DNA from 4 places in the Cupriavidus sp. MPR-AND1C genome. Region 3 is predicted to be linked to each of the others. Evidence: predicted binding sites of a transcription regulator. Region 3 holds the regulator's gene; each other region holds the start of a gene.
The links. Region 3 encodes sigma-54, which starts transcription at its own class of promoters, with help from an activator protein. Its sites were predicted from a motif close to TGGCANGNAANCTGCTTT; they were not measured.
Positions count from the first base shown of each region.

Region 1: AC1RWI_RS15575 (ammonium transporter) is a predicted target of sigma-54. The motif match lies at 2,189-2,206, and genes of this name have one in related genera.
Region 2: urtA (urea ABC transporter substrate-binding protein) is a predicted target of sigma-54. The motif match lies at 1,704-1,721, and genes of this name have one in related genera.
Region 4: AC1RWI_RS17850 (circularly permuted type 2 ATP-grasp protein) is a predicted target of sigma-54. The motif match lies at 2,768-2,785, and genes of this name have one in related genera.

Region 1 is NZ_JBXASU010000024.1:68,783-73,294, reverse strand. It holds gene AC1RWI_RS15595 (SDR family oxidoreductase) at 1-77, opposite strand, end outside; gene AC1RWI_RS15590 (CreA family protein) at 146-658, opposite strand; gene AC1RWI_RS15585 (acyl-CoA thioesterase) at 669-1,154, opposite strand; gene AC1RWI_RS15580 (HU family DNA-binding protein) at 1,347-1,628, opposite strand; gene AC1RWI_RS15575 (ammonium transporter) at 2,239-3,441, shown strand; gene AC1RWI_RS15570 (mechanosensitive ion channel family protein) at 3,675-4,505, shown strand.
Region 2 is NZ_JBXASU010000070.1:5,555-10,066, reverse strand. It holds gene urtB (urea ABC transporter permease subunit UrtB) at 1-199, opposite strand, end outside; gene urtA (urea ABC transporter substrate-binding protein) at 383-1,648, opposite strand; gene AC1RWI_RS28205 (flavin-containing monooxygenase) at 1,994-3,481, shown strand; gene AC1RWI_RS28200 (alpha/beta fold hydrolase) at 3,567-4,403, shown strand; gene AC1RWI_RS28195 (MFS transporter) at 4,413-4,512, shown strand, end outside.
Region 3 is NZ_JBXASU010000027.1:58,057-62,568, reverse strand. It holds gene hprK (HPr(Ser) kinase/phosphatase) at 1-285, opposite strand, end outside; gene ptsN (PTS IIA-like nitrogen regulatory protein PtsN) at 321-776, opposite strand; gene hpf (ribosome hibernation-promoting factor, HPF/YfiA family) at 1,161-1,511, opposite strand; gene AC1RWI_RS16685 (RNA polymerase factor sigma-54) at 1,561-3,036, opposite strand; gene lptB (LPS export ABC transporter ATP-binding protein) at 3,175-3,960, opposite strand; gene lptA (lipopolysaccharide transport periplasmic protein LptA) at 3,985-4,512, opposite strand, start outside.
Region 4 is NZ_JBXASU010000030.1:64,085-68,596, reverse strand. It holds gene AC1RWI_RS17855 (alpha-E domain-containing protein) at 32-985, opposite strand; gene AC1RWI_RS17850 (circularly permuted type 2 ATP-grasp protein) at 1,081-2,553, opposite strand; gene AC1RWI_RS17845 (gluconokinase) at 2,816-3,325, opposite strand; gene edd (phosphogluconate dehydratase) at 3,513-4,512, opposite strand, start outside.

The DNA of each region.
Region 1 (4,512 bases), on a different contig from region 3:
AGCAGCGCCTGTGCCACCGCCTTGCCGATGCCGCGGGCCGCGCCCGTTACCAGCGCAACCTTGCCTTGCTCACTCATGCTGTCTTCTCCGGACTGGATTGTTGAATGGATCGTGGATCGTGGATCGTGGATCGGGAAACGGATGCCTACTTGACCGGAATCGGCGTGGCCGCCGCCACCGGCACCGCGGTCACGCTATTCTGCGGGCTGCCGGACACGATGCGGTCCGAGTAGGTCAGGTAGACCAGGGTATTGCGCTTGCGGTCGACCGTGCGCACCACATGCAGGGTCTTGAACAGGATCGACATGCGCTCGGAGAACACATTGTCCTGCTGGCGCAGCGGCCCCTTGAACGTGATCGGCCCTACCTGGCGGCAGGCGATGGAGCTCTCCGGCGGGTCTTCGGCCATGCCCAGCGAGCCCTTGATGCCCCCGGTGCGGGCACGCGACACGTAGCAGGTCACGCCTTCGACCTGCGGATCGTCATAGGCTTCGATCACGACTTTGTCGGAGCCGGTCATGCGAAAATTGGTGCTCACGCTGCCGATTTCCTCGGCATGCGCGGCCGGCGCCAGCAGCGCAAGCGCCGCCAGAAGGCCGGTCAGCGGCCACAGCGGCCCGCGGCAAACACGCCGGGAACGCCCGCATTGCATCGCCATGCTCCCCACCTCAGGACACCGTGCCGGTGATTTCATCGTGCCGTTTTTCCATTTCCTGGCGCAGCTGGCGGCGCAGCTGGGCCGCGGCAAAGCGCTGGCGCTCGACTTCGTCGCGGGGCACCAGCGGCGGCACTTCGGCGGGCGCGCCGTTGTCGTCCACCGCCACCATGGTGAAGTAGCAACTGTTGGTATGGCGAACCAGCTTGCTGCGGATATTCTCCGTGATGACCTTGATGCCGATTTCCATCGAGCTGCGGCCGGTGAAGTTGACTGCCGCCAGGAACGTCACCAGCTCACCCACGTGGATGGGCTGGCGAAACACGACCTGGTCGACCGACAACGTGACCACGTAGCGCCCGGCATAGCGGCTGGCACAGGCGTAGGCCACCATGTCGAGGTACTTGAGGATGGTGCCGCCGTGCACATTGCCGGAGAAATTAGCCATGTCCGGCGTCATCAGCACGGTCATGGAAAGCTGGTGGGACAGGTCATTCATGATGAAAATCCGGAGTCTGGAAGCGGCCGGGCCGACCCGCGGCGCAGGTCGAAAGGCTGGCGCCGACGATCGGCAGTTTAACCCGGAACGATCGTCCTGCCCTGCCCCCGAGCACGTCGAAAAGCACCCAGGCAACAATAAAAAAGCGGCCCAACGGGCCGCCTTCCTGTTTGCGCCCGGGGCGCGGACTGCTTATTTCTTCTTGTTCACAGCGTCCTTGAACCCTTGGCCGGCAGAGAACTTGACCGTCTTGGCGGCCGGAATCTTGATGGTCTCGCCAGTACGCGGATTGCGTCCGGTACGTGCAGCGCGCTTGCCGGAGCTGAAGCTGCCGAAGCCCACCAGCGTTACCGAATCACCCTTGGCAACCGCCTTCTTAATGTTGTCCAGAGCGGCATTCAGCGCGCGCTCTGCTGCAGCATTGCTCAGTTCCGCGTCAGCGGCGATGGCAGATACCAGTTCACCTTTATTCATGGCTGATTTCCCTAGTTGGTCGTCTTGATCGGAGTGTCTGCCACGCGGCAAATTACCGATCGGCGCAGTCTAATCCGCGCTTTACGCATTGGGCAATCCCCAGTGGCACCAATGCAACGAAAAAAGCCGCAAATCCTTGAGTCAAGCGCCTTTGCGGGGAATTTACCCCTCCTTTTCCGTGCTTTCAAATGCGACCAGCGAGGGTAATGGTCATTCGAACGCCCGTACGTGATGACAGGCATCGCTTGACAAGGTCAGACCTGCACAGTGTGCGCCTTGCTGCCGTCGAAACCGCCCGGACGGCTTGGTCGGCGGCATCCCAATGGCGTTGGACGGACGCGCCTGCACGACCCATCATGGTGCACAGAACCCGCCAGCGCGCGCCCCAAATAGGGGCATTGCCTCATTTTGGCGCAGCCTCCATATGCCGCGCATCCCCGGCGCATGTCGCTCGGCGTCAGGTTACAGCCCCTCAATCCCTGCGCCACCCCCCTCGAGCGCGACAAATCGGTGCAAAACCCACCAACACGGTGCAGATCCCGGCCAGTGATGCCCCAGACTGGTACGTTTTTTGCGTACATGTGCTCCCATTTTGCGCATAGAGGATTGTATGGACAAATGGAAGAGCGGCACCGATGCCCTGTTCATCTTGCTAGGGGCGATCATGGTGCTCGCCATGCACGCGGGCTTTGCGTTCCTGGAGCTGGGCACAGTGCGCAAGAAGAACCAGGTCAACGCACTGGTCAAGATATTGGTGGATTTTGCGGTTTCCACGATCGCCTATTTCTTTATTGGCTACACCGTAGCCTATGGGGTCGAGTTCTTCACCAGCGCCCAGACACTGGCGGAAAGGAGCGGCTATGAGCTGGTGAAATTCTTTTTCCTGGCAACGTTTGCCGCCGCCATACCAGCGATTATTTCTGGAGGAATTGCCGAGCGCTCGCGCTTCAACCCGCAACTGGTGGCCACCTTTGTGCTGGTGGGCCTGGTCTACCCCTTCTTCGAGGGCATTGCCTGGAACAACCGCTTTGGCGTGCAGGACTGGATCGCCTCGATCGCCGGCGTGCCGTTCCACGACTTCGCCGGCTCCGTCGTGGTCCACGCCATGGGCGGCTGGATCGCGCTTCCCGCCATCTTGTTGCTGGGCGCGCGCCGCGGCCGCTACCAGAAAGACGGCCGCATCAGCGCGCACCCGCCCTCGAACATCCCGTTCCTGGCGCTGGGCGCGTGGGTGCTGGCGGTAGGCTGGTTCGGTTTCAATGTCATGAGCGCGCAAACCGTCGACAAGATCAGCGGGCTGGTGGCCATCAACTCCCTGATGGCCATGGCCGGCGGCACGCTGGCCGCCTGGGCAGCCGGCCGCAACGACCCCGGCTTTGCCTACAATGGCCCGCTGGCCGGGCTGGTGGCGGTCTGCGCCGGCTCCGACCTGATGCACCCGCTGGGCGCGCTGGTCACCGGCGCCATCGCCGGCGCGCTGTTCGTCTACCTGTTCACGCTGGCCCAGAACAAGTGGCATATCGACGATGTGCTGGGCGTCTGGCCGCTGCATGGGCTGTGCGGCGCGTGGGGCGGCATTGCCGCCGGCATCTTTGGCAACCAGGCGCTAGGTGGCATTGGCGGCGTTTCGCTCGGCGCGCAATGCATCGGCACCCTGCTTGGCATCGCGATCGCCCTAGTGGGAGGCACCGTGGTTTACGGCACGCTCAAGAAGGTCGTGGGCATCCGGCTTGACGCTGAATCGGAATACAACGGCGCGGACCTGTCGCTGCATCGCATCTCCGCCACGCCGGAACGCGAAACCAACTGGTAAGGCACGGCGCAAAGGGGATTCACGCCCTTGCGCCACGCCCGCCCCACGCTCCAACGACCCATGGCCGCGAGTGGCGCGTAGCGCCCTGCGCGGCCATTTTGTGCTTGAACTTCCGCTCGCCGCGTAGCAATAATGCCTTGCCAGCCTTCGCGCCCCGCCCCTGACGCGTCCAGGCAGCCGCTGCAAGATGTTCGTTGCCTGTGTACCTGCTGAGCCAGCAAGGGAGAAACGCGATGGATGCTACAACGCTGCAGAAGTATCAGGATGTCGTCGTCACCTATGCGACTGAAGTCGGGTTCAAAGTTCTCGCCGCCCTCGTCTTCTGGGTGGTTGGCCGGTGGCTGATCCACGTCGTGGTGCGCATGGTGCAGGGGTCCCTGACCAAGCAAAAGGTCGACCCGACCTTGCTGCGGTATGTCGGCTCCATCGTCACGGTGACCCTGAATATCGTGCTGATCATCGGGATACTGGGTTACTTCGGCATCCAGACCACCAGCTTTGCCGCGCTGATCGCGGCGGCCGGCATCGCCATCGGCATGGCGTGGTCGGGGCTGATGTCCAACTTCGCGGCAGGCGCCTTCCTGGTGGTGCTGCGGCCCTTCAAGGTCGGGGATTTCGTCACGGTAGGCGGGATCACCGGCACCGTCAGGGAGATCGGCCTGTTTGCCACCACGCTGGACACACCAGACAACGTCCTGACCGTGGTCGGCAACAACAAGATCTTTGCGGACACGATCCAGAACTTCAGCGCCAACCCGTACCGCCGGGTCGAGCTAAAAGCCCAGTTGGCCGGCAGCACCGACGTGGCGGCGGCCGCCAGCCTGCTCAAGGAGCGGCTGGCCGCGCTGCCCAACGTTCTGGCCGAACCGCCGCCAGATGTCGAGATTCTCGAGTTCACCCTGGTGGGACCGGTGCTCGCGGTACGTCCGTACTGCCATACCGATCATTACTGGCAGGTGTATTTCGATAGCAACCGGGTGATCCGCGAGAGCTTTGGCGAGGCCGGCTTCGCCGCCCCAATGCCAGCCCAGCTTGTCGTGCTGCAAAACGGCGCAGCCGCTTAACCGTGTA
Region 2 (4,512 bases), on a different contig from region 3:
TGGGGCCGGCCTGCGCCACCGGCGCTTTGGTCAGCGCGGTGATCGCGGCGGTCTTGGCGTCGAAGTCGTCTTCGGCCAGCGGCTTCAGGTCGGCCTGCGTGAGCGGCGCGGCCCACAGCGGGCACGCGGCCAGCAGGAGCAGCGCGGCCAGCATGGCGCGCAACCGAGAAGCGAGAGAGAACGATAAGGGTCGGTGCATAAGGTTTGCGAGTCGCGCGCGGCGAAGCGCGCGCGTCACCTTGATCGGCGTGACGATTTGCCGCCACCGCACCGAAGCGGCGGACAGCATGCGAAGCGGCAAGGACACGGCCTGGCGCCCTCCCCTGTCTCACCGGCCACGAGGCAAGCGGGAGAGCGGGAGAGCGCCAAGCGGAAGCCCGGCTTACATCACCTTGTCCGGCTTGCCTTCGTTACCCGCGATGAACGGGCTCCACGGCTGCGCACGCACAGCCTTGGGCGTCTTCCACACCACCGTGAACTGGCCATCGCCCTTGATCTCGCCGATCATCACCGGCTTGTACAGGTGATGGTTCTCGCCCATGGTCAAGGTGAAGCCGTCCGGCGCCTTGAAGGTCTGGCCATACATCGCGGCACGCACCTTGTCGGGATCGGTCGTGCCGGCCTTCTTGACGGCTTGCGCCCACATATGGATGCCCACGTAGGTGGCTTCCATCGGATCGTTGGTCACGCGCTTGTCGCCGCCCGGCAGGTTGTTCGCCTTGACCCACGCCGCCCATTGCTTCTTGAAGGCTTCGTTTTCCGGGTTCTTGACCGACATGAAGTAGTTCCATGCGGCCAGGTGGCCCACCAGCGGCTTGGTGTCGATGCCGCGCAGTTCTTCCTCGCCCACCGAGAACGCCACCACCGGCACGTCCTTGGCCTTCAGGCCAGCGTTGCCCAGTTCCTTGTAGAAGGGCACGTTGGAGTCGCCGTTGATGGTGGAGATCACAGCGGTCTTGCCGCCTTGCGAGAACTTCTTGATATTGGCGACAATGGTCTGGTAGTCGCTGTGTCCGAACGGCGTGTAGACCTCTTCGATATCCTTGTCCGCCACGCCCTTGCTCTTCAGGAAGGCACGCAGGATCTTGTTGGTGGTGCGCGGGTAGACGTAGTCGGTGCCAAGCAGGAAGAAGCGCTTGGCGCCGCCGCCTTCCTTGCTCATCAGGTATTCCACCGCGGGAATGGCCTGCTGGTTGGGCGCCGCGCCGGTGTAGAAGACGTTCTTGGACATCTCCTCGCCTTCGTACTGCACCGGATAGAACAACAGCGAGTTCAGCTCTTCATAAACGGGCAGCACCGACTTGCGCGACACCGAGGTCCAGCAGCCGAACGTGACGGCAACCTTATCCTTGGTGATCAACTGGCGCGCCTTCTCGGCGAACAGCGGCCAGTTGGAAGCGGGATCGACCACGACCGGCTCAAGCTTGCGGCCAAGCACGCCGCCGCTCTTGTTGATCTCATCGATGGTCATCAGCGCCACGTCCTTGAGCGAAGTCTCGGAAATGGCCATGGTGCCGGACAACGAATGCAGGATACCGACCTTGATCGGTTCCTTGGACTGCGCCAATGCCAGCGGGCTCACGCCTGCCGTTGCAAACAAGGCCGCGGTGGCTACCGCCGACAGCTTCAGCATGTCACGTCTTTTCATTGCAGCTCCCAGATTGTCATGTTGGATAGAGGAACAACGCACCCCGGGTACTTCTTCTGCAACTAGCATGCCATGGCATACAAGCTTGTATACAAGGCTGTGCACACGGCCTGGCGGCCTCCGCAGGCCGCCAGGCCACCCATCGCACCACGATAGTGCGCATGCGTCACGCACCAAGCCTGTGCGACGGCGCCGGCTGATTCAGATTGGGGCACATGGCGGCACGCATGTTGCGCCGTGCCTTGCCCGAATCCGCAATCGGCTCTAAGGTGGCCTCTCGATTGCGCGCCACGGCGTTGCCGCGCGCGCCGCGACCACCAATAAAAGCACGACGGAGACAGCCCATTGAAAGCGTCAACGACGTCCGGCGCGGACCAGATCGTCATCATCGGCGCTGGCGTGGCCGGCATGTGCATGGGCATCAAGCTCAAGCAAGCCGGCATCGATGACTTTGTCGTGCTGGAGAAGGCCGCCACCGTGGGCGGCACGTGGCGGGACAACACCTACCCGGGCTGCGGCTGCGACATCCCCTCCCATCTTTATAGTTTCTCGTTCGCGCCCAAGCCGGACTGGTCCAGTGCATACTCGCCCCAGCCGGAGATCCATCGCTACCTGCAGCACTGCGCCGAGCGCTTCGGGCTGCTCGGGCATATCCGCTTCGGCACGGAGGTCACCGAGGCGCGCTACGACCAAGCCGCCTGCCTGTGGCGGGTGAGCACCAGCAACGGCGACACCATCGCCGCGCGCCTCCTCGTCAGCGGCACCGGGCAACTCAACCGCCCGCTGACGCCGGATATTGCAGGACTGGATCGCTTTGCCGGCACGGCCTTCCATTCCGCGCGCTGGCGCCATGACGCCGATCTGCGCGACAAGCAGGTCGCGGTGATCGGCAATGGCGCCAGCGCGCTGCAGTTCATCCCGCGCATCGCGCCGGAAGCAGGCAAGCTGACGGTATTCCAGCGCAGCGCCAACTGGGTGCTGCCGCGCAACGACGAGGCCTATACATCCGGACAACAGGCGCGCTTCGAACGCCACCCGTGGACGGCCCGGCTGCATCGCTGGCACCTCTACCTGCAGCGTGAACTGCGCTTCGGGCGCATGCAACGGGACAGCGGCCGCAACCGGGAACTGGAAACGCTGGCGCGCCGCTACCTCGCGCACATGATTCCCGACCCGGTGCTACGCACCAGGCTCACGCCCGACTACCCGATCGGCTGCAAGCGCATCCTGATCTCCGACGATTTCTACCAGGCGCTCAAGCGGCCGAACGTGCATGTCGAGACCGCCCGCATCGACCACGTCGAAGCCGACGCCGTGGTCACGGCCGACGGCGCCAGGCATCGGGCCGACGCCATCGTCTTCGCCACCGGCTTCGACGCCCGCTCCTTCCTCGCCCCTATCCGCATCACCGGGCGCCACGGACGCACCCTGGCCGATCAATGGCACGAGGATCCAGAGGCGTATCTCGGCATGACGGCGCCGGGATTTCCCAACCTGTTCGTGCTGTACGGCCCCAATACCAACCTGGGCCACAACTCCATCATTTTCATGCTCGAGTGCCAGGCCCGCTATGTCCTGCAGTGCATCCGGGCCTGCCGCTCGGCGCGCTTCGCCTCCATGGAGGTGCGTCCGGAGGTGGTGACGCGCTTCAACCAGGCGTTGCAGGCGGCCATCGGCCAGACCGCGTGGGCGGGCTCGTGCAGCAGTTGGTACAAGTCGGCCAGCGGCAGGGTCACCAACAACTGGTCGAGCCACGCCACCGCCTATTGGTGGAAGACGCGCAAGCCGCACTGGGGGCACTTCGTGCTGCGCCATGCCGGCGAGCGGTCCTAGCATTGCCCGGCCGCCGGCGCCTGCCACATCGACGACATCGACAACATCGATTGCATTGACACCCACCGTTCGAGGACGACTTCACATGCAACGCCTGGAAATCGCGTCGGAGCCTATCCGAACCAGTTTGATCGAGGCCGGCACCGGACGGCCGACTCTTCTCGTGCACGGCACCAGTTCCAGCGCGGAAACCAACTGGGCCGCCCTGCTGCCCGGGCTAGCGCAGCGCAGGCGCTGCCTGGCGCCGGACCTTGCGGGCTCTGGTGAAACCCGTGACGACGGCGCGCCGCTGACGCTCGATGCGCTGGTCGGACAGGTGCGCGACTGCATGGCGCTGGCGGGAGACGTACCCGTGGACCTGGTCGGTTATTCGCTAGGCGGCGTGGTGGCCGCCACCGCGGCCGCGCTGATGCCGGAACGCGTGCGGCGCCTGGTCTTGTTTGGCGCCTGGGCGCGGACCGATAGCCGCATGCGCCTGCTGTTTACGCTGTGGCAGTCGCTGGCGCGGTCGGACCGCCGTCAGCTGGCGCGCATGCTCCTGCTCAATGGCGTATCGGAGGCTTTCATCGCGCGCATGGACGACGCCACCGTCGAGGGCATGCTGCGGCGCTTCGGCGCGGGCCTGGCGCCCGGTAGCGACCGCCAGGCCGGGCTCGACGCCATCATCGACATCACGCCGCTGTTGCCCCGCATCCGCGCCGCCACGCTCGTGATCGGCATGCGCCACGACCAGATGGTGCCGCCGGCGCATTGCCGCGCGCTCGCCGAGGCAATTGGCGGCGCCAGCTACGCGGAGATCGACAGCGGGCACCTGGTGATGCTGGAACAGCCCGAGCGCCTGCTCACACTGATCGAGCAGCACCTGGATGCAACGACCACCGAAACGAGCGAGCTCCAAGCCAACACGTTGAACCGATCCTGAGGCCGACCGATGAATACACTTGCGTCCTACCAGCCACGCAGCGCCTGGGCCATGGCCTCGATGCTGACCTGGCTTTCGCTGATCAATTTCCTCGACAAGATCGTACTGG
Region 3 (4,512 bases):
CACCAGGAACGGCGGCTCCAGCAGGATCAGCTCGCCCATCTGGCGCTTGCGCATCTCGTCATCGAGGCGCTGGTAATACGTGATTTCGGGCTTGCCCAGCACCTGGATCCGGTTCGGGTGGATCAGGTTCAAGTGGCCGACGAGATCGGCCGCGGATGTGGCTTCACGCGCAAACTCGACATCGAAGGCCCGGTCCGCGCCCTCCAGTCCTGCTACCCAGGAGAGTTTGATATCGGCTGCGTTGTCGTCGAAGATCGACTGCGAGGTGACGCCAGTGAGTTCCATTCGGGTGCTTTCAGGGACGGGCTTTCAGTGCCGGATCAAGGGTGCCATTGCGTCAGCAACTGGTGCACGTCGTCGGGGGTGGGCAGGGTAGCCAGTCCTTCGCGCATCTCGCGGTCGGACAGCAACTGGGCGATCTCGGAGAGAATTTCCAGATGCTGCTGGGTGGCCTGTTCGGGCACCAGCAGGAAGATCAGCAGCGCGACCGGCTTGCCGTCGGGCGACTCGAATGGGATCGGCTCGGCCAGGCGCATGAAGGCGGCCAGTGGCTGCTTCAGTCCCTTGATGCGGCCGTGGGGGATCGCAACCCCCGCGCCCAGGCCGGTGGACCCGAGCGACTCGCGGGCGAACAGGTTGTCGGTCACGGTCGCGCGCGCTACGCCATGGTTGTTCTCGAAGAGGAGCCCGGCCTGTTCGAACACGCGCTTCTTGCTGGTGACGCTGACGTCGAGGTTGATGTTGCCGGGTGGCAGCAATTTAGCCAAACGATTCATGTGGAATGCGCAGGGTTTTCTAGTAAGCAGGCCCGGGGCCAGGAGGCGTCCCGCCGGGCGGAAAGAGGATAAAAAAACCAAGGCCCGAGGTTTCCACCGGGTGTCCCCCATGCCGGTGTCGGGCGTCTGGCCATTATAGAGCAGGCCCGCTTCCGCTTTGTGCATTGCAATAGTCGATGCGCTCAAGCGGTGCCGCATGCACCGGAATGGCTAGGCCAGTCAACTATGTATTGCACAGCATACACTGCTACATATGCGTTGCGGAATCCCCTGCGTGGTTCGATCAGGTAGGCTGCAACGAAAAAGCCGCGCTCTGGGCGCGGCTTGATTCCGTTTTTCAAGGGACTGACACCGACGGCCCGGTATGTGGGCCGCCAGGCACGGTCATTGCTGCATCTGCGATGCGGCCATCTGATACTTGACCGCTTCACGGTCGTGGCTCTGCACGCGATCCTTGTGGCGAATCACCTGCCGGTCGAGCTTGTCGACCAGTGCGTCGATAGCGGCATACAGGTCTTCATGATGCGCTTCGACAAAGATGTCCTTGCCCTTGAGATGTAGATTGATTTCCGCGTACTGCCGCCGGTCCTTTTCTTTTGTATTGTCGACAGAGAGCAGCACACTTACGCCAATGACTTGATCGAAATGCCTGACGATACGCTCCAGTTTCGTTTCCACGTACTCACGCAGAGGGGGCGTGATGTCCAAGTGGTGTCCACTGATCTTGAAGTTCATAGCGTTTCTCCTTCTGAAAGAGCTGCATCAGGCAGGCGATGCAGCTCGGCTACAAAGTCTTACGGAGATTTACCGCTGGAATCTTGAGCGCTTCGCGGTATTTGGCAACGGTACGCCGTGCCACCACAAAGCCCTGCTCGCCGAGCAATTCGGCAATCCGGCTGTCGGACAAGGGGTTCCTAGCGTCTTCGGCTCCTATCAATTGCTTGATCAACGCACGGATTGCCGTTGATGAGGCCGCGCCGCCGGTTTCTGTGGATACGTGAGAGCCGAAAAAATACTTCAACTCGAAAGTCCCCATCGGCGTTGCCATGTATTTATTGGTAGTCACCCGAGAGATGGTGGACTCGTGTAAACCCAGTGTATCGGCAATCTCCCGCAAAACCAAGGGGCGCATCGCAATTTCACCGTGGGTGAAGAAGTTCTTTTGACGTTCGACAATGGCTTGTGCGACGCGCAATATCGTGTCGAACCTTTGCTGGATATTCTTGATCAACCAGCGTGCTTCTTGCAGTTTTTGCTGCAGTCCGGCCGCGCCAGCGTCGCCTTTTGCACCGCGCAAAATCTGCGCGTACATGTCGTTGATGCGTAGCCGCGGCATCACATCCGGGTTGAGGTGGGCGATCCATCCGCCGCTCAACTTTCGAACAAAAACATCGGGCACCACGAAGTCCGCTTCTGGCCGGCTGTAGGCATGGCCGGGATAGGGCGCGAGCGAGCGGATCAATTCATGCGCCGCCTTGAGTTCAGGTTCGTCCACCTGCAGCGCTTTTTTCAGGCGCGTGTAATCCCGCACCGCCAGCAGCTCGAGGTGGTTGGTGACGATGCTCAGCGCCAGTTCGCGCTGCGGATGCTTGAGCCTGCGCAATTGCAGCGCCAGGCACTCGGCGGCATTGCGCGCCCCGACGCCCGGCGGATCGAAGCTCTGCAGCAGCGTGAGCACAGCCTGGATCTCGTCGACCTCGAACTCGAGCTCCTCCGGCAGCTCGCTGCAGATTTCCTCGAGCGTGGTGCTCAGGTAGCCGTCATCGTCCAGGGATTCGACCAGGAAGATAGCCAGCCCTTTGTCGCGCAGGGAAATCTTGAGCGGTGCCAGCTGCTCCATGAGGTGTTCACGCAGCGTGGGCTCGGCGTCGCGCAGCTGCATCGGGGTTTTTTCGTCGTCTTCGCCTTGCGGGCGGCGGGCGAAGTCGTCCAGGCTCCAGTCGCTGCCGTAATCCTCATTGCTGTCAGAGTAGCTGTCGTCGGCTTCGGGGGCGCCATCGGGGCGGTTCTCGCTGGTGCCCTGGCCGTCAGCTGGCGCCGGCGCGGGCGCGCTCTGCAGGTTCACCGAGCCGTCCGAAGACACGCGCAGCGGGCTGTCCAGCCAGTCGTTCTCACGCTCGAGCAAGGGGTTCTCGGTCAGCGCCTGTTCCACTTCCTGCTGCAGTTCAAGCGTGGACAGTTGCAGCAGCCGGATCGACTGCTGGAGTTGCGGCGTAAGCGCGAGATGCTGCGAGAGGCGGAGCTGTAGCGACGGTTTCATGCGACCTATTTTATGCTCAACTTCCGTACTGGTGGAACGGAAATTGCTATCGCTGGTGTCGCTATGATCGTTTGAAGGATAAAAAGGCGACACTGAAGCCGCCGGGGCGGGGGGATGCGCGGCGGGCGCCGCGCGCCCTTACATGCGGAAGTTCTCGCCCAGGTAGACCTTGCGCACCGACTCGTTGGCGATGATGTCTTCAGGCTGCCCGGACGCCAGCACCGCGCCTTCGCTGATGATGTAGGCGTGGTCGCAGATGCCCAGCGTCTCGCGCACGTTGTGGTCGGTGATCAGCACGCCGATGTTGCGTGCCTTGAGGAAGCTGACGATGCGCTGGATTTCGCCTACCGCGATCGGGTCGACGCCGGCGAAGGGCTCGTCGAGCAGGATGAAGCGCGGCGCGGAGGCTAGCGCGCGCGCGATTTCCACGCGGCGGCGCTCGCCGCCGGACAGCGACAGCGCCGGGTTGTCGCGCAGGTGGGCAATCTGCAGGTCATCCAGCAGGGTGTCCAGCCGGCGCTCGATCTCGGCCTTGCTCAGGGGTTTGCCATCGTTGAGCTGCAGCTCCAGCACTGCGCGGATGTTCTCCTGCACATTGAGCTTGCGGAACACGGAGGCTTCCTGCGGCAGGTAGGACAGGCCCATGCGCGCGCGCTCATGGATGGCCAGGCCGCTGATGTGCTTGTCGTCGAGCACGATATCGCCCTCGTCCAGCGCCACCAGCCCCACGATCATGTAGAACGACGTGGTCTTGCCCGCGCCGTTGGGGCCAAGCAAGCCGACCACCTCGCCGCTCTTCACGTCGAGCGACACGTCCTTGACCACGGTGCGCGAGCCGTAGCGCTTCTTCAGGTGGCGCACGACCAGCGTGCTGCTGTCCTTCAGGGTGGCGGGCTGGGACGGTGCGGTTTGGGTAGCGGTCATGAAGGAGAAGTCAGAGTCCGTGGGTCAGGGGTTGACGGGGGCGGTTGCCGGCTTGAGCTGCAGCGGGCTGGCTGCGGCACCGCTGGCGGGCTGCTCCTGGCGCGGCGACAGCACGGCGCGCACGCGGCCCGACGGGCTGCCCGCGGTTGCGTTCTCGGCGCCACCGCTGGCCGTGTAGAACTCGTTGCGGCTGTCATAGGTGATCACCGCGCCGCGGATCTCGTCGACCAGCTTGGCGCCGGCCAGGCGAGCCATGCGGGCGCGCCCGATCAGCTTGGACAACTCCTGCTTGCCGTCATACTCGATGCGGTCGCCCCAGCCGTCGATGTACTCGTCGACGTTGTCGCGCTTCTGGCGGATGTAGGCTTGCTTGCCGCCCTTGGAGGTCGCGACCGCGTACTGGTAGCCCTCGGGATCGGTACGGACTTCGGCCGCGTCGGATTTGAGCACCATGGTGCCCTTGGTCAGCACCACGTTGCCGGTCAGTACATAGACCTGCTTGACGTCATCGTAGCTGGCATTGTCGGCCTCCAGGACCAGCGGCTTTTCGCG
Region 4 (4,512 bases), on a different contig from region 3:
GGCGAGGCCGGCACCCCCCACTTCTAATAGGTCAGGCAGCGAGCAGCGGCACGAGGAAATCCCGGCTGATGCCGTTGCCGAGGTCGCCGATGCGCTCCAGGAAACTGGTCAGGTAAGCATGCAACCCGACGGCGAAGATGTCGTCGATGCGCGCATATTTCAAATCGGCGTGGAGTTTACCAGCCTGGCGCTCGGTCTCCGAAGAATGGTGGTTGCCCACCAGCGCCAGGATCGACACCACCTCGTCCATGCTGGACACCAGCGAGCGCGGCATGTCGGGGCGCAGCACCAGCAGTTCGGCCACGCGCTCCGGCGTGATCACGGTGCGATACACCTTGCGGTACACCTCGAAGCCCGACACCGAGCGCAAGACGGCCGCCCAGTGATAGAAATCGTTGGCGTCGCGATTGGGATCGCTATCGTCGACCGTGCTGGCCTGGAACTTCACGTCCAGAATTCGCGCGGTGTTGTCGGCGCGTTCCAGGAACGTGCCCAGCCGCATGAAGTGGAAGGCATCGTCCTTGAGCATGGTGCCAAACTGCACGCCTCGGGCCAGGTGGGAGCGGAACTTCACCCACTCGAAGAACTGCGAAGGATCCTCGCGCAGCACGCCATCGGCGATCATGCGCTGCACGTCGAGCCAGGTGGTGTTGATGGTCTCCCAGACCTCGGTGGTCAGCGAGCCGCGCACCGCGCGGGCGTTCTCGCGGGCCGCGCGCAGGCAGCTCATGATGGACGAGACATTGGTCATGTCGCGCACCATGAAGTCAATGACATCGTCGCGCGTGAGCAGGCCGTACTTCTCGTCGAACACCGTGGTCAGCTCGGAGATATCGAGCATGGCCCACCAGCCTTGTTCCGCCACTTCCGCGGACTGCGGCAGCAGCGAAGTCTGGTAGTTCACGTCCAGCATGCGCGCGGTGTTCTCCGCGCGTTCGGTATAGCGCGCCATCCAGAACAGATGGTCGGCGGTGCGGCTAAGCATGGTCAGTCCCCTCGTACAGCGCTGTTCGCCCGCGCGCCGCCGGCAACGCGGCGGCCTGCGCGGGAATCACAAACTATCCTTGCGTGCGCCGCGCCTCAGCGCTCCAGCACCCAGGTGTCCTTGGTGCCCCCGCCCTGCGAGGAGTTGACCACCAGCGAGCCTTCGCGCAGCGCCACGCGGGTCAGCCCGCCCGGCACCATGCGCACGTCCTTGCCGGACAGCACGAACGGACGCAGGTCGATGTGGCGCGGCGCGATCCCCGACTCGACATACGTCGGGCAGGTGGACAGTGCCAGCGTGGGCTGCGCGATGTACTGCTCGGGACGCGCGCGCACGACCTCGCGGAACGTGTCGATCTCCGCGCGCGTGGCGGCAGGCCCCACCAGCATGCCGTAGCCGCCGGCCCCGTGGGTTTCCTTGACCACCAGCTCGCTCATGTGGTCCAGCACGTACTGCAGGTCGTCCGGGCGGCGGCACATGTACGTCGGCACGTTGTTGAGGATCGCTTCCTCACCAAGGTAGAAGCGGATCATGTCGGGCACGTAGGGATAGATCGACTTGTCGTCGGCCACGCCCGTGCCAATGGCGTTGCAGATGGTGACATTGCCCGCGCGGTAGACCGAGAGCAGCCCCGCCGCGCCCAGCGTGGAATCCGAGCGGAACACCAGCGGGTCGAGGAAATCGTCGTCGACCCGGCGATAGATCACGTCGATGCGCTGCGGGCCCTGGGTGGTGCGCATGTAGAGGTGCTCGTCCTGTACGAACAGGTCGCTGCCCTCGACCAGTTCCACGCCCATTTGCTGCGCCAGGAAGGCATGCTCGAAGTAGGCGGAGTTGTACATGCCGGGCGTGAGCACCACCACCGTGGGATCGGCTATGTTCTGTGGCGAGACGCCGCGCAGCATGTCGAGCAGCAGGTCGGGATAGTGCGCCACCGGCGCCACGCGATTGCGCGCGAACAGGTCCGGGAACAACCGCATCATCATCTTGCGGTTTTCCAGCATGTAGGACACACCGGAGGGCACGCGCAGGTTGTCTTCCAGCACGTAGAACTCGCCCTCGCCAGCGCGCACTACATCGATGCCGGCCACGTGGGCGTAGATATCGCGGGGCACGTCGATGCCAAGCATTTCCGGGCGGTACTGCGCATTGTTGTAGATCTGGTCTGGCGGGATCACACCGGCACGGATGATGTCCTGCCCGTGATAGATATCGTGAATGAAGCGGTTCAGCGCCGACACCCGCTGGCGCAGGCCGCGCTCGAGCGTTGCCCACTCGCTGGCGGGGAAGATGCGGGGAATGACATCGAACGGGATGGTCCGCTCGGTACCGCTGTTCGACTCGTCCTTTTCGCCGTAAACGGCGAACGTGATGCCCACGCGCCGGAAGATCAGGTCTGCCTCGGCGCGCTTGTTGCCCATGGTGCCTTCGGACTGGCGCGCCAACCAATCCGCGAACTGCTTGTAATGCCCCCGCACGGCACCTGCCGGCAGGGACTCGCCCGCGTGGATTGCTGCTGCCACGCCATCTTGCCAATCGAGCATCTCGTCGAAAAACCGCGCCGCCATGATGGCCGTTCCCCCATGATTTGGGTGCCGCCCGAACTGCCGGCTATCCCGTTTTGATTGGCTTGTTGTTCCCGGCACAGCACCTTGAGATCACCACCCGAGGCCCGGCGGCTTGGCCGCGGACCGTCTCGTCATGCTTCGAAGTGCTGTCCCTATAGGATACCTATGACCACGAAAGCCGCAAGCGGCAGGCATTCGCGCCATCAAACGTGGATAAGCAAGATGTTTGCCAGCCTTGGCTTCGGGCCGGCGTGGCATCGGTTCAGCGGGCGATCGCCACGCCTTTTTGTGCCTGCACTCCAGCCAGGATGCACTGCACCAGCGCCTCCGGCGTCTGGCGGATATCGAGCACCAGGGCCTCGCGCGGCTCCTCCAGGGTCTCGAACTGGCTCTGCAACAGGGCGGGATTGAAGAAGTGCTCGCTGCGCTCGGCCAGGCGGCCGCCAATGATCGCGGCATCGCCCTTCATGTAGACAAAGGTCACGCCGCCGTCAGCGGGCGTCAGGCGGTCGCGGTAGGTCTGCCGCAGCGCGGAACAGGTAAAGACGTGGGTGCGCCCCTCGGCGCGGGCCGCATCGATCGCCGCGCGCATCGCGGCCAGCCAGGGCCAGCGGTCATCGTCGGTCAGCGGGATGCCGTTGTGCATCTTCGCCTTGTTGGCCGCGCTGTGGAATTCATCGGCGTCATGGAAGCCGCATTGCAAGGTCTTGGCCAGCAACTGGCCGACCGTGGTCTTTCCGCTGCCGGAAACGCCCATCAGGATGTAGATCATGTCTGCTCCAACGATCATGTTCGGATGGTTTTCCCATCCTTGTCGGTCGTCCCCGCGCCGGCCGCTGGCCGGCTCCGCAAGCGTTCAGCCATGAAGCCATGATGGCCCCGCATGGGCCGGCTCGGGGTCGTCTCCGCCAGCCATCGGCTGCCGGGGACACAAATGACACAAATTTAAGGGGCGCTGCCTATTGTGCGACGGCCGCGCCCGTTTGGACAGCGCCGGGCACATCGGCCTCGGAGAGGTCCAGCGCGCTGCCGCCCTCCTCCGCGATCCGCGCGTTGCGGCGGAACAGCCCGAACAAGCCCCGGCCGACGCTGAAGTTCGCGAAGGCGTCGTCCGGCAGCACGGCAGAAGCGCGCGTCGCCAGGTCGCCGTCGCCATTGGCAGCGCCGAGCCATTCCAGCGTGCCTGCCACGGCGTCCACGCGGATCCGGTCGCCGTCACGCACGCGCGCCAGCGGGCCGCCGGCAAGTGCCTCGGGCCCTACATGGATCACCGCCGGCACCTTGCCAGAAGCGCCGGACATGCGGCCATCGGTCACCAGCGCAACCTTGTGGCCGGCATCCTGCAGCGAGCCCAGCACCGGGGTGAGACGGTGCAGCTCTGGCATGCCGTTGGCGTTGGGTCCCTGGAAACGCACGACCGCGATCATGTCGCCGGTGAACTCGCCGGCTTCGAACGCGGCTTGCAATTGCTCTTGCGAGTCGAAGACGCGTGCCGGTGCCTCGACCACCCGATGCTCGTCCGCCACCGCCGACACCTTGATCATGCCGCGGCCGAGATTGCCTTGCAGCAAGCGCAAGCCGCCCTCGGCGGAAAACGGTTCGGCAGCGGTGGCCAGCACCGTGGCATCACCGCTGACGGCGGCGCCGTCGCGCCACTGCAGCACGCCGTCGATCATCACGGGCTCTTGCGTGTAACGGGCCAGGCCACGCCCGGCCACGGTTTCCACGTCCTCGTGCAGCAACCCGGCGCTGAGCAGCTGGCGAATCACGTAGGCCACGCCGCCCGCGGCGTGGAAGTGGTTCACGTCGGCCGAGCCGTTGGGGTAGACCCGCGCCAGCAGCGGCGTGATGCGCGAGAGACGGTCAAAATCATCCCAGTCGATCAGGATGCCCGCCGCGCGCGCCGTCGCCACCAGGTGGATGGTGTGGTTGGTCGAGCCGCCCGTGGCCAGCAGGCCG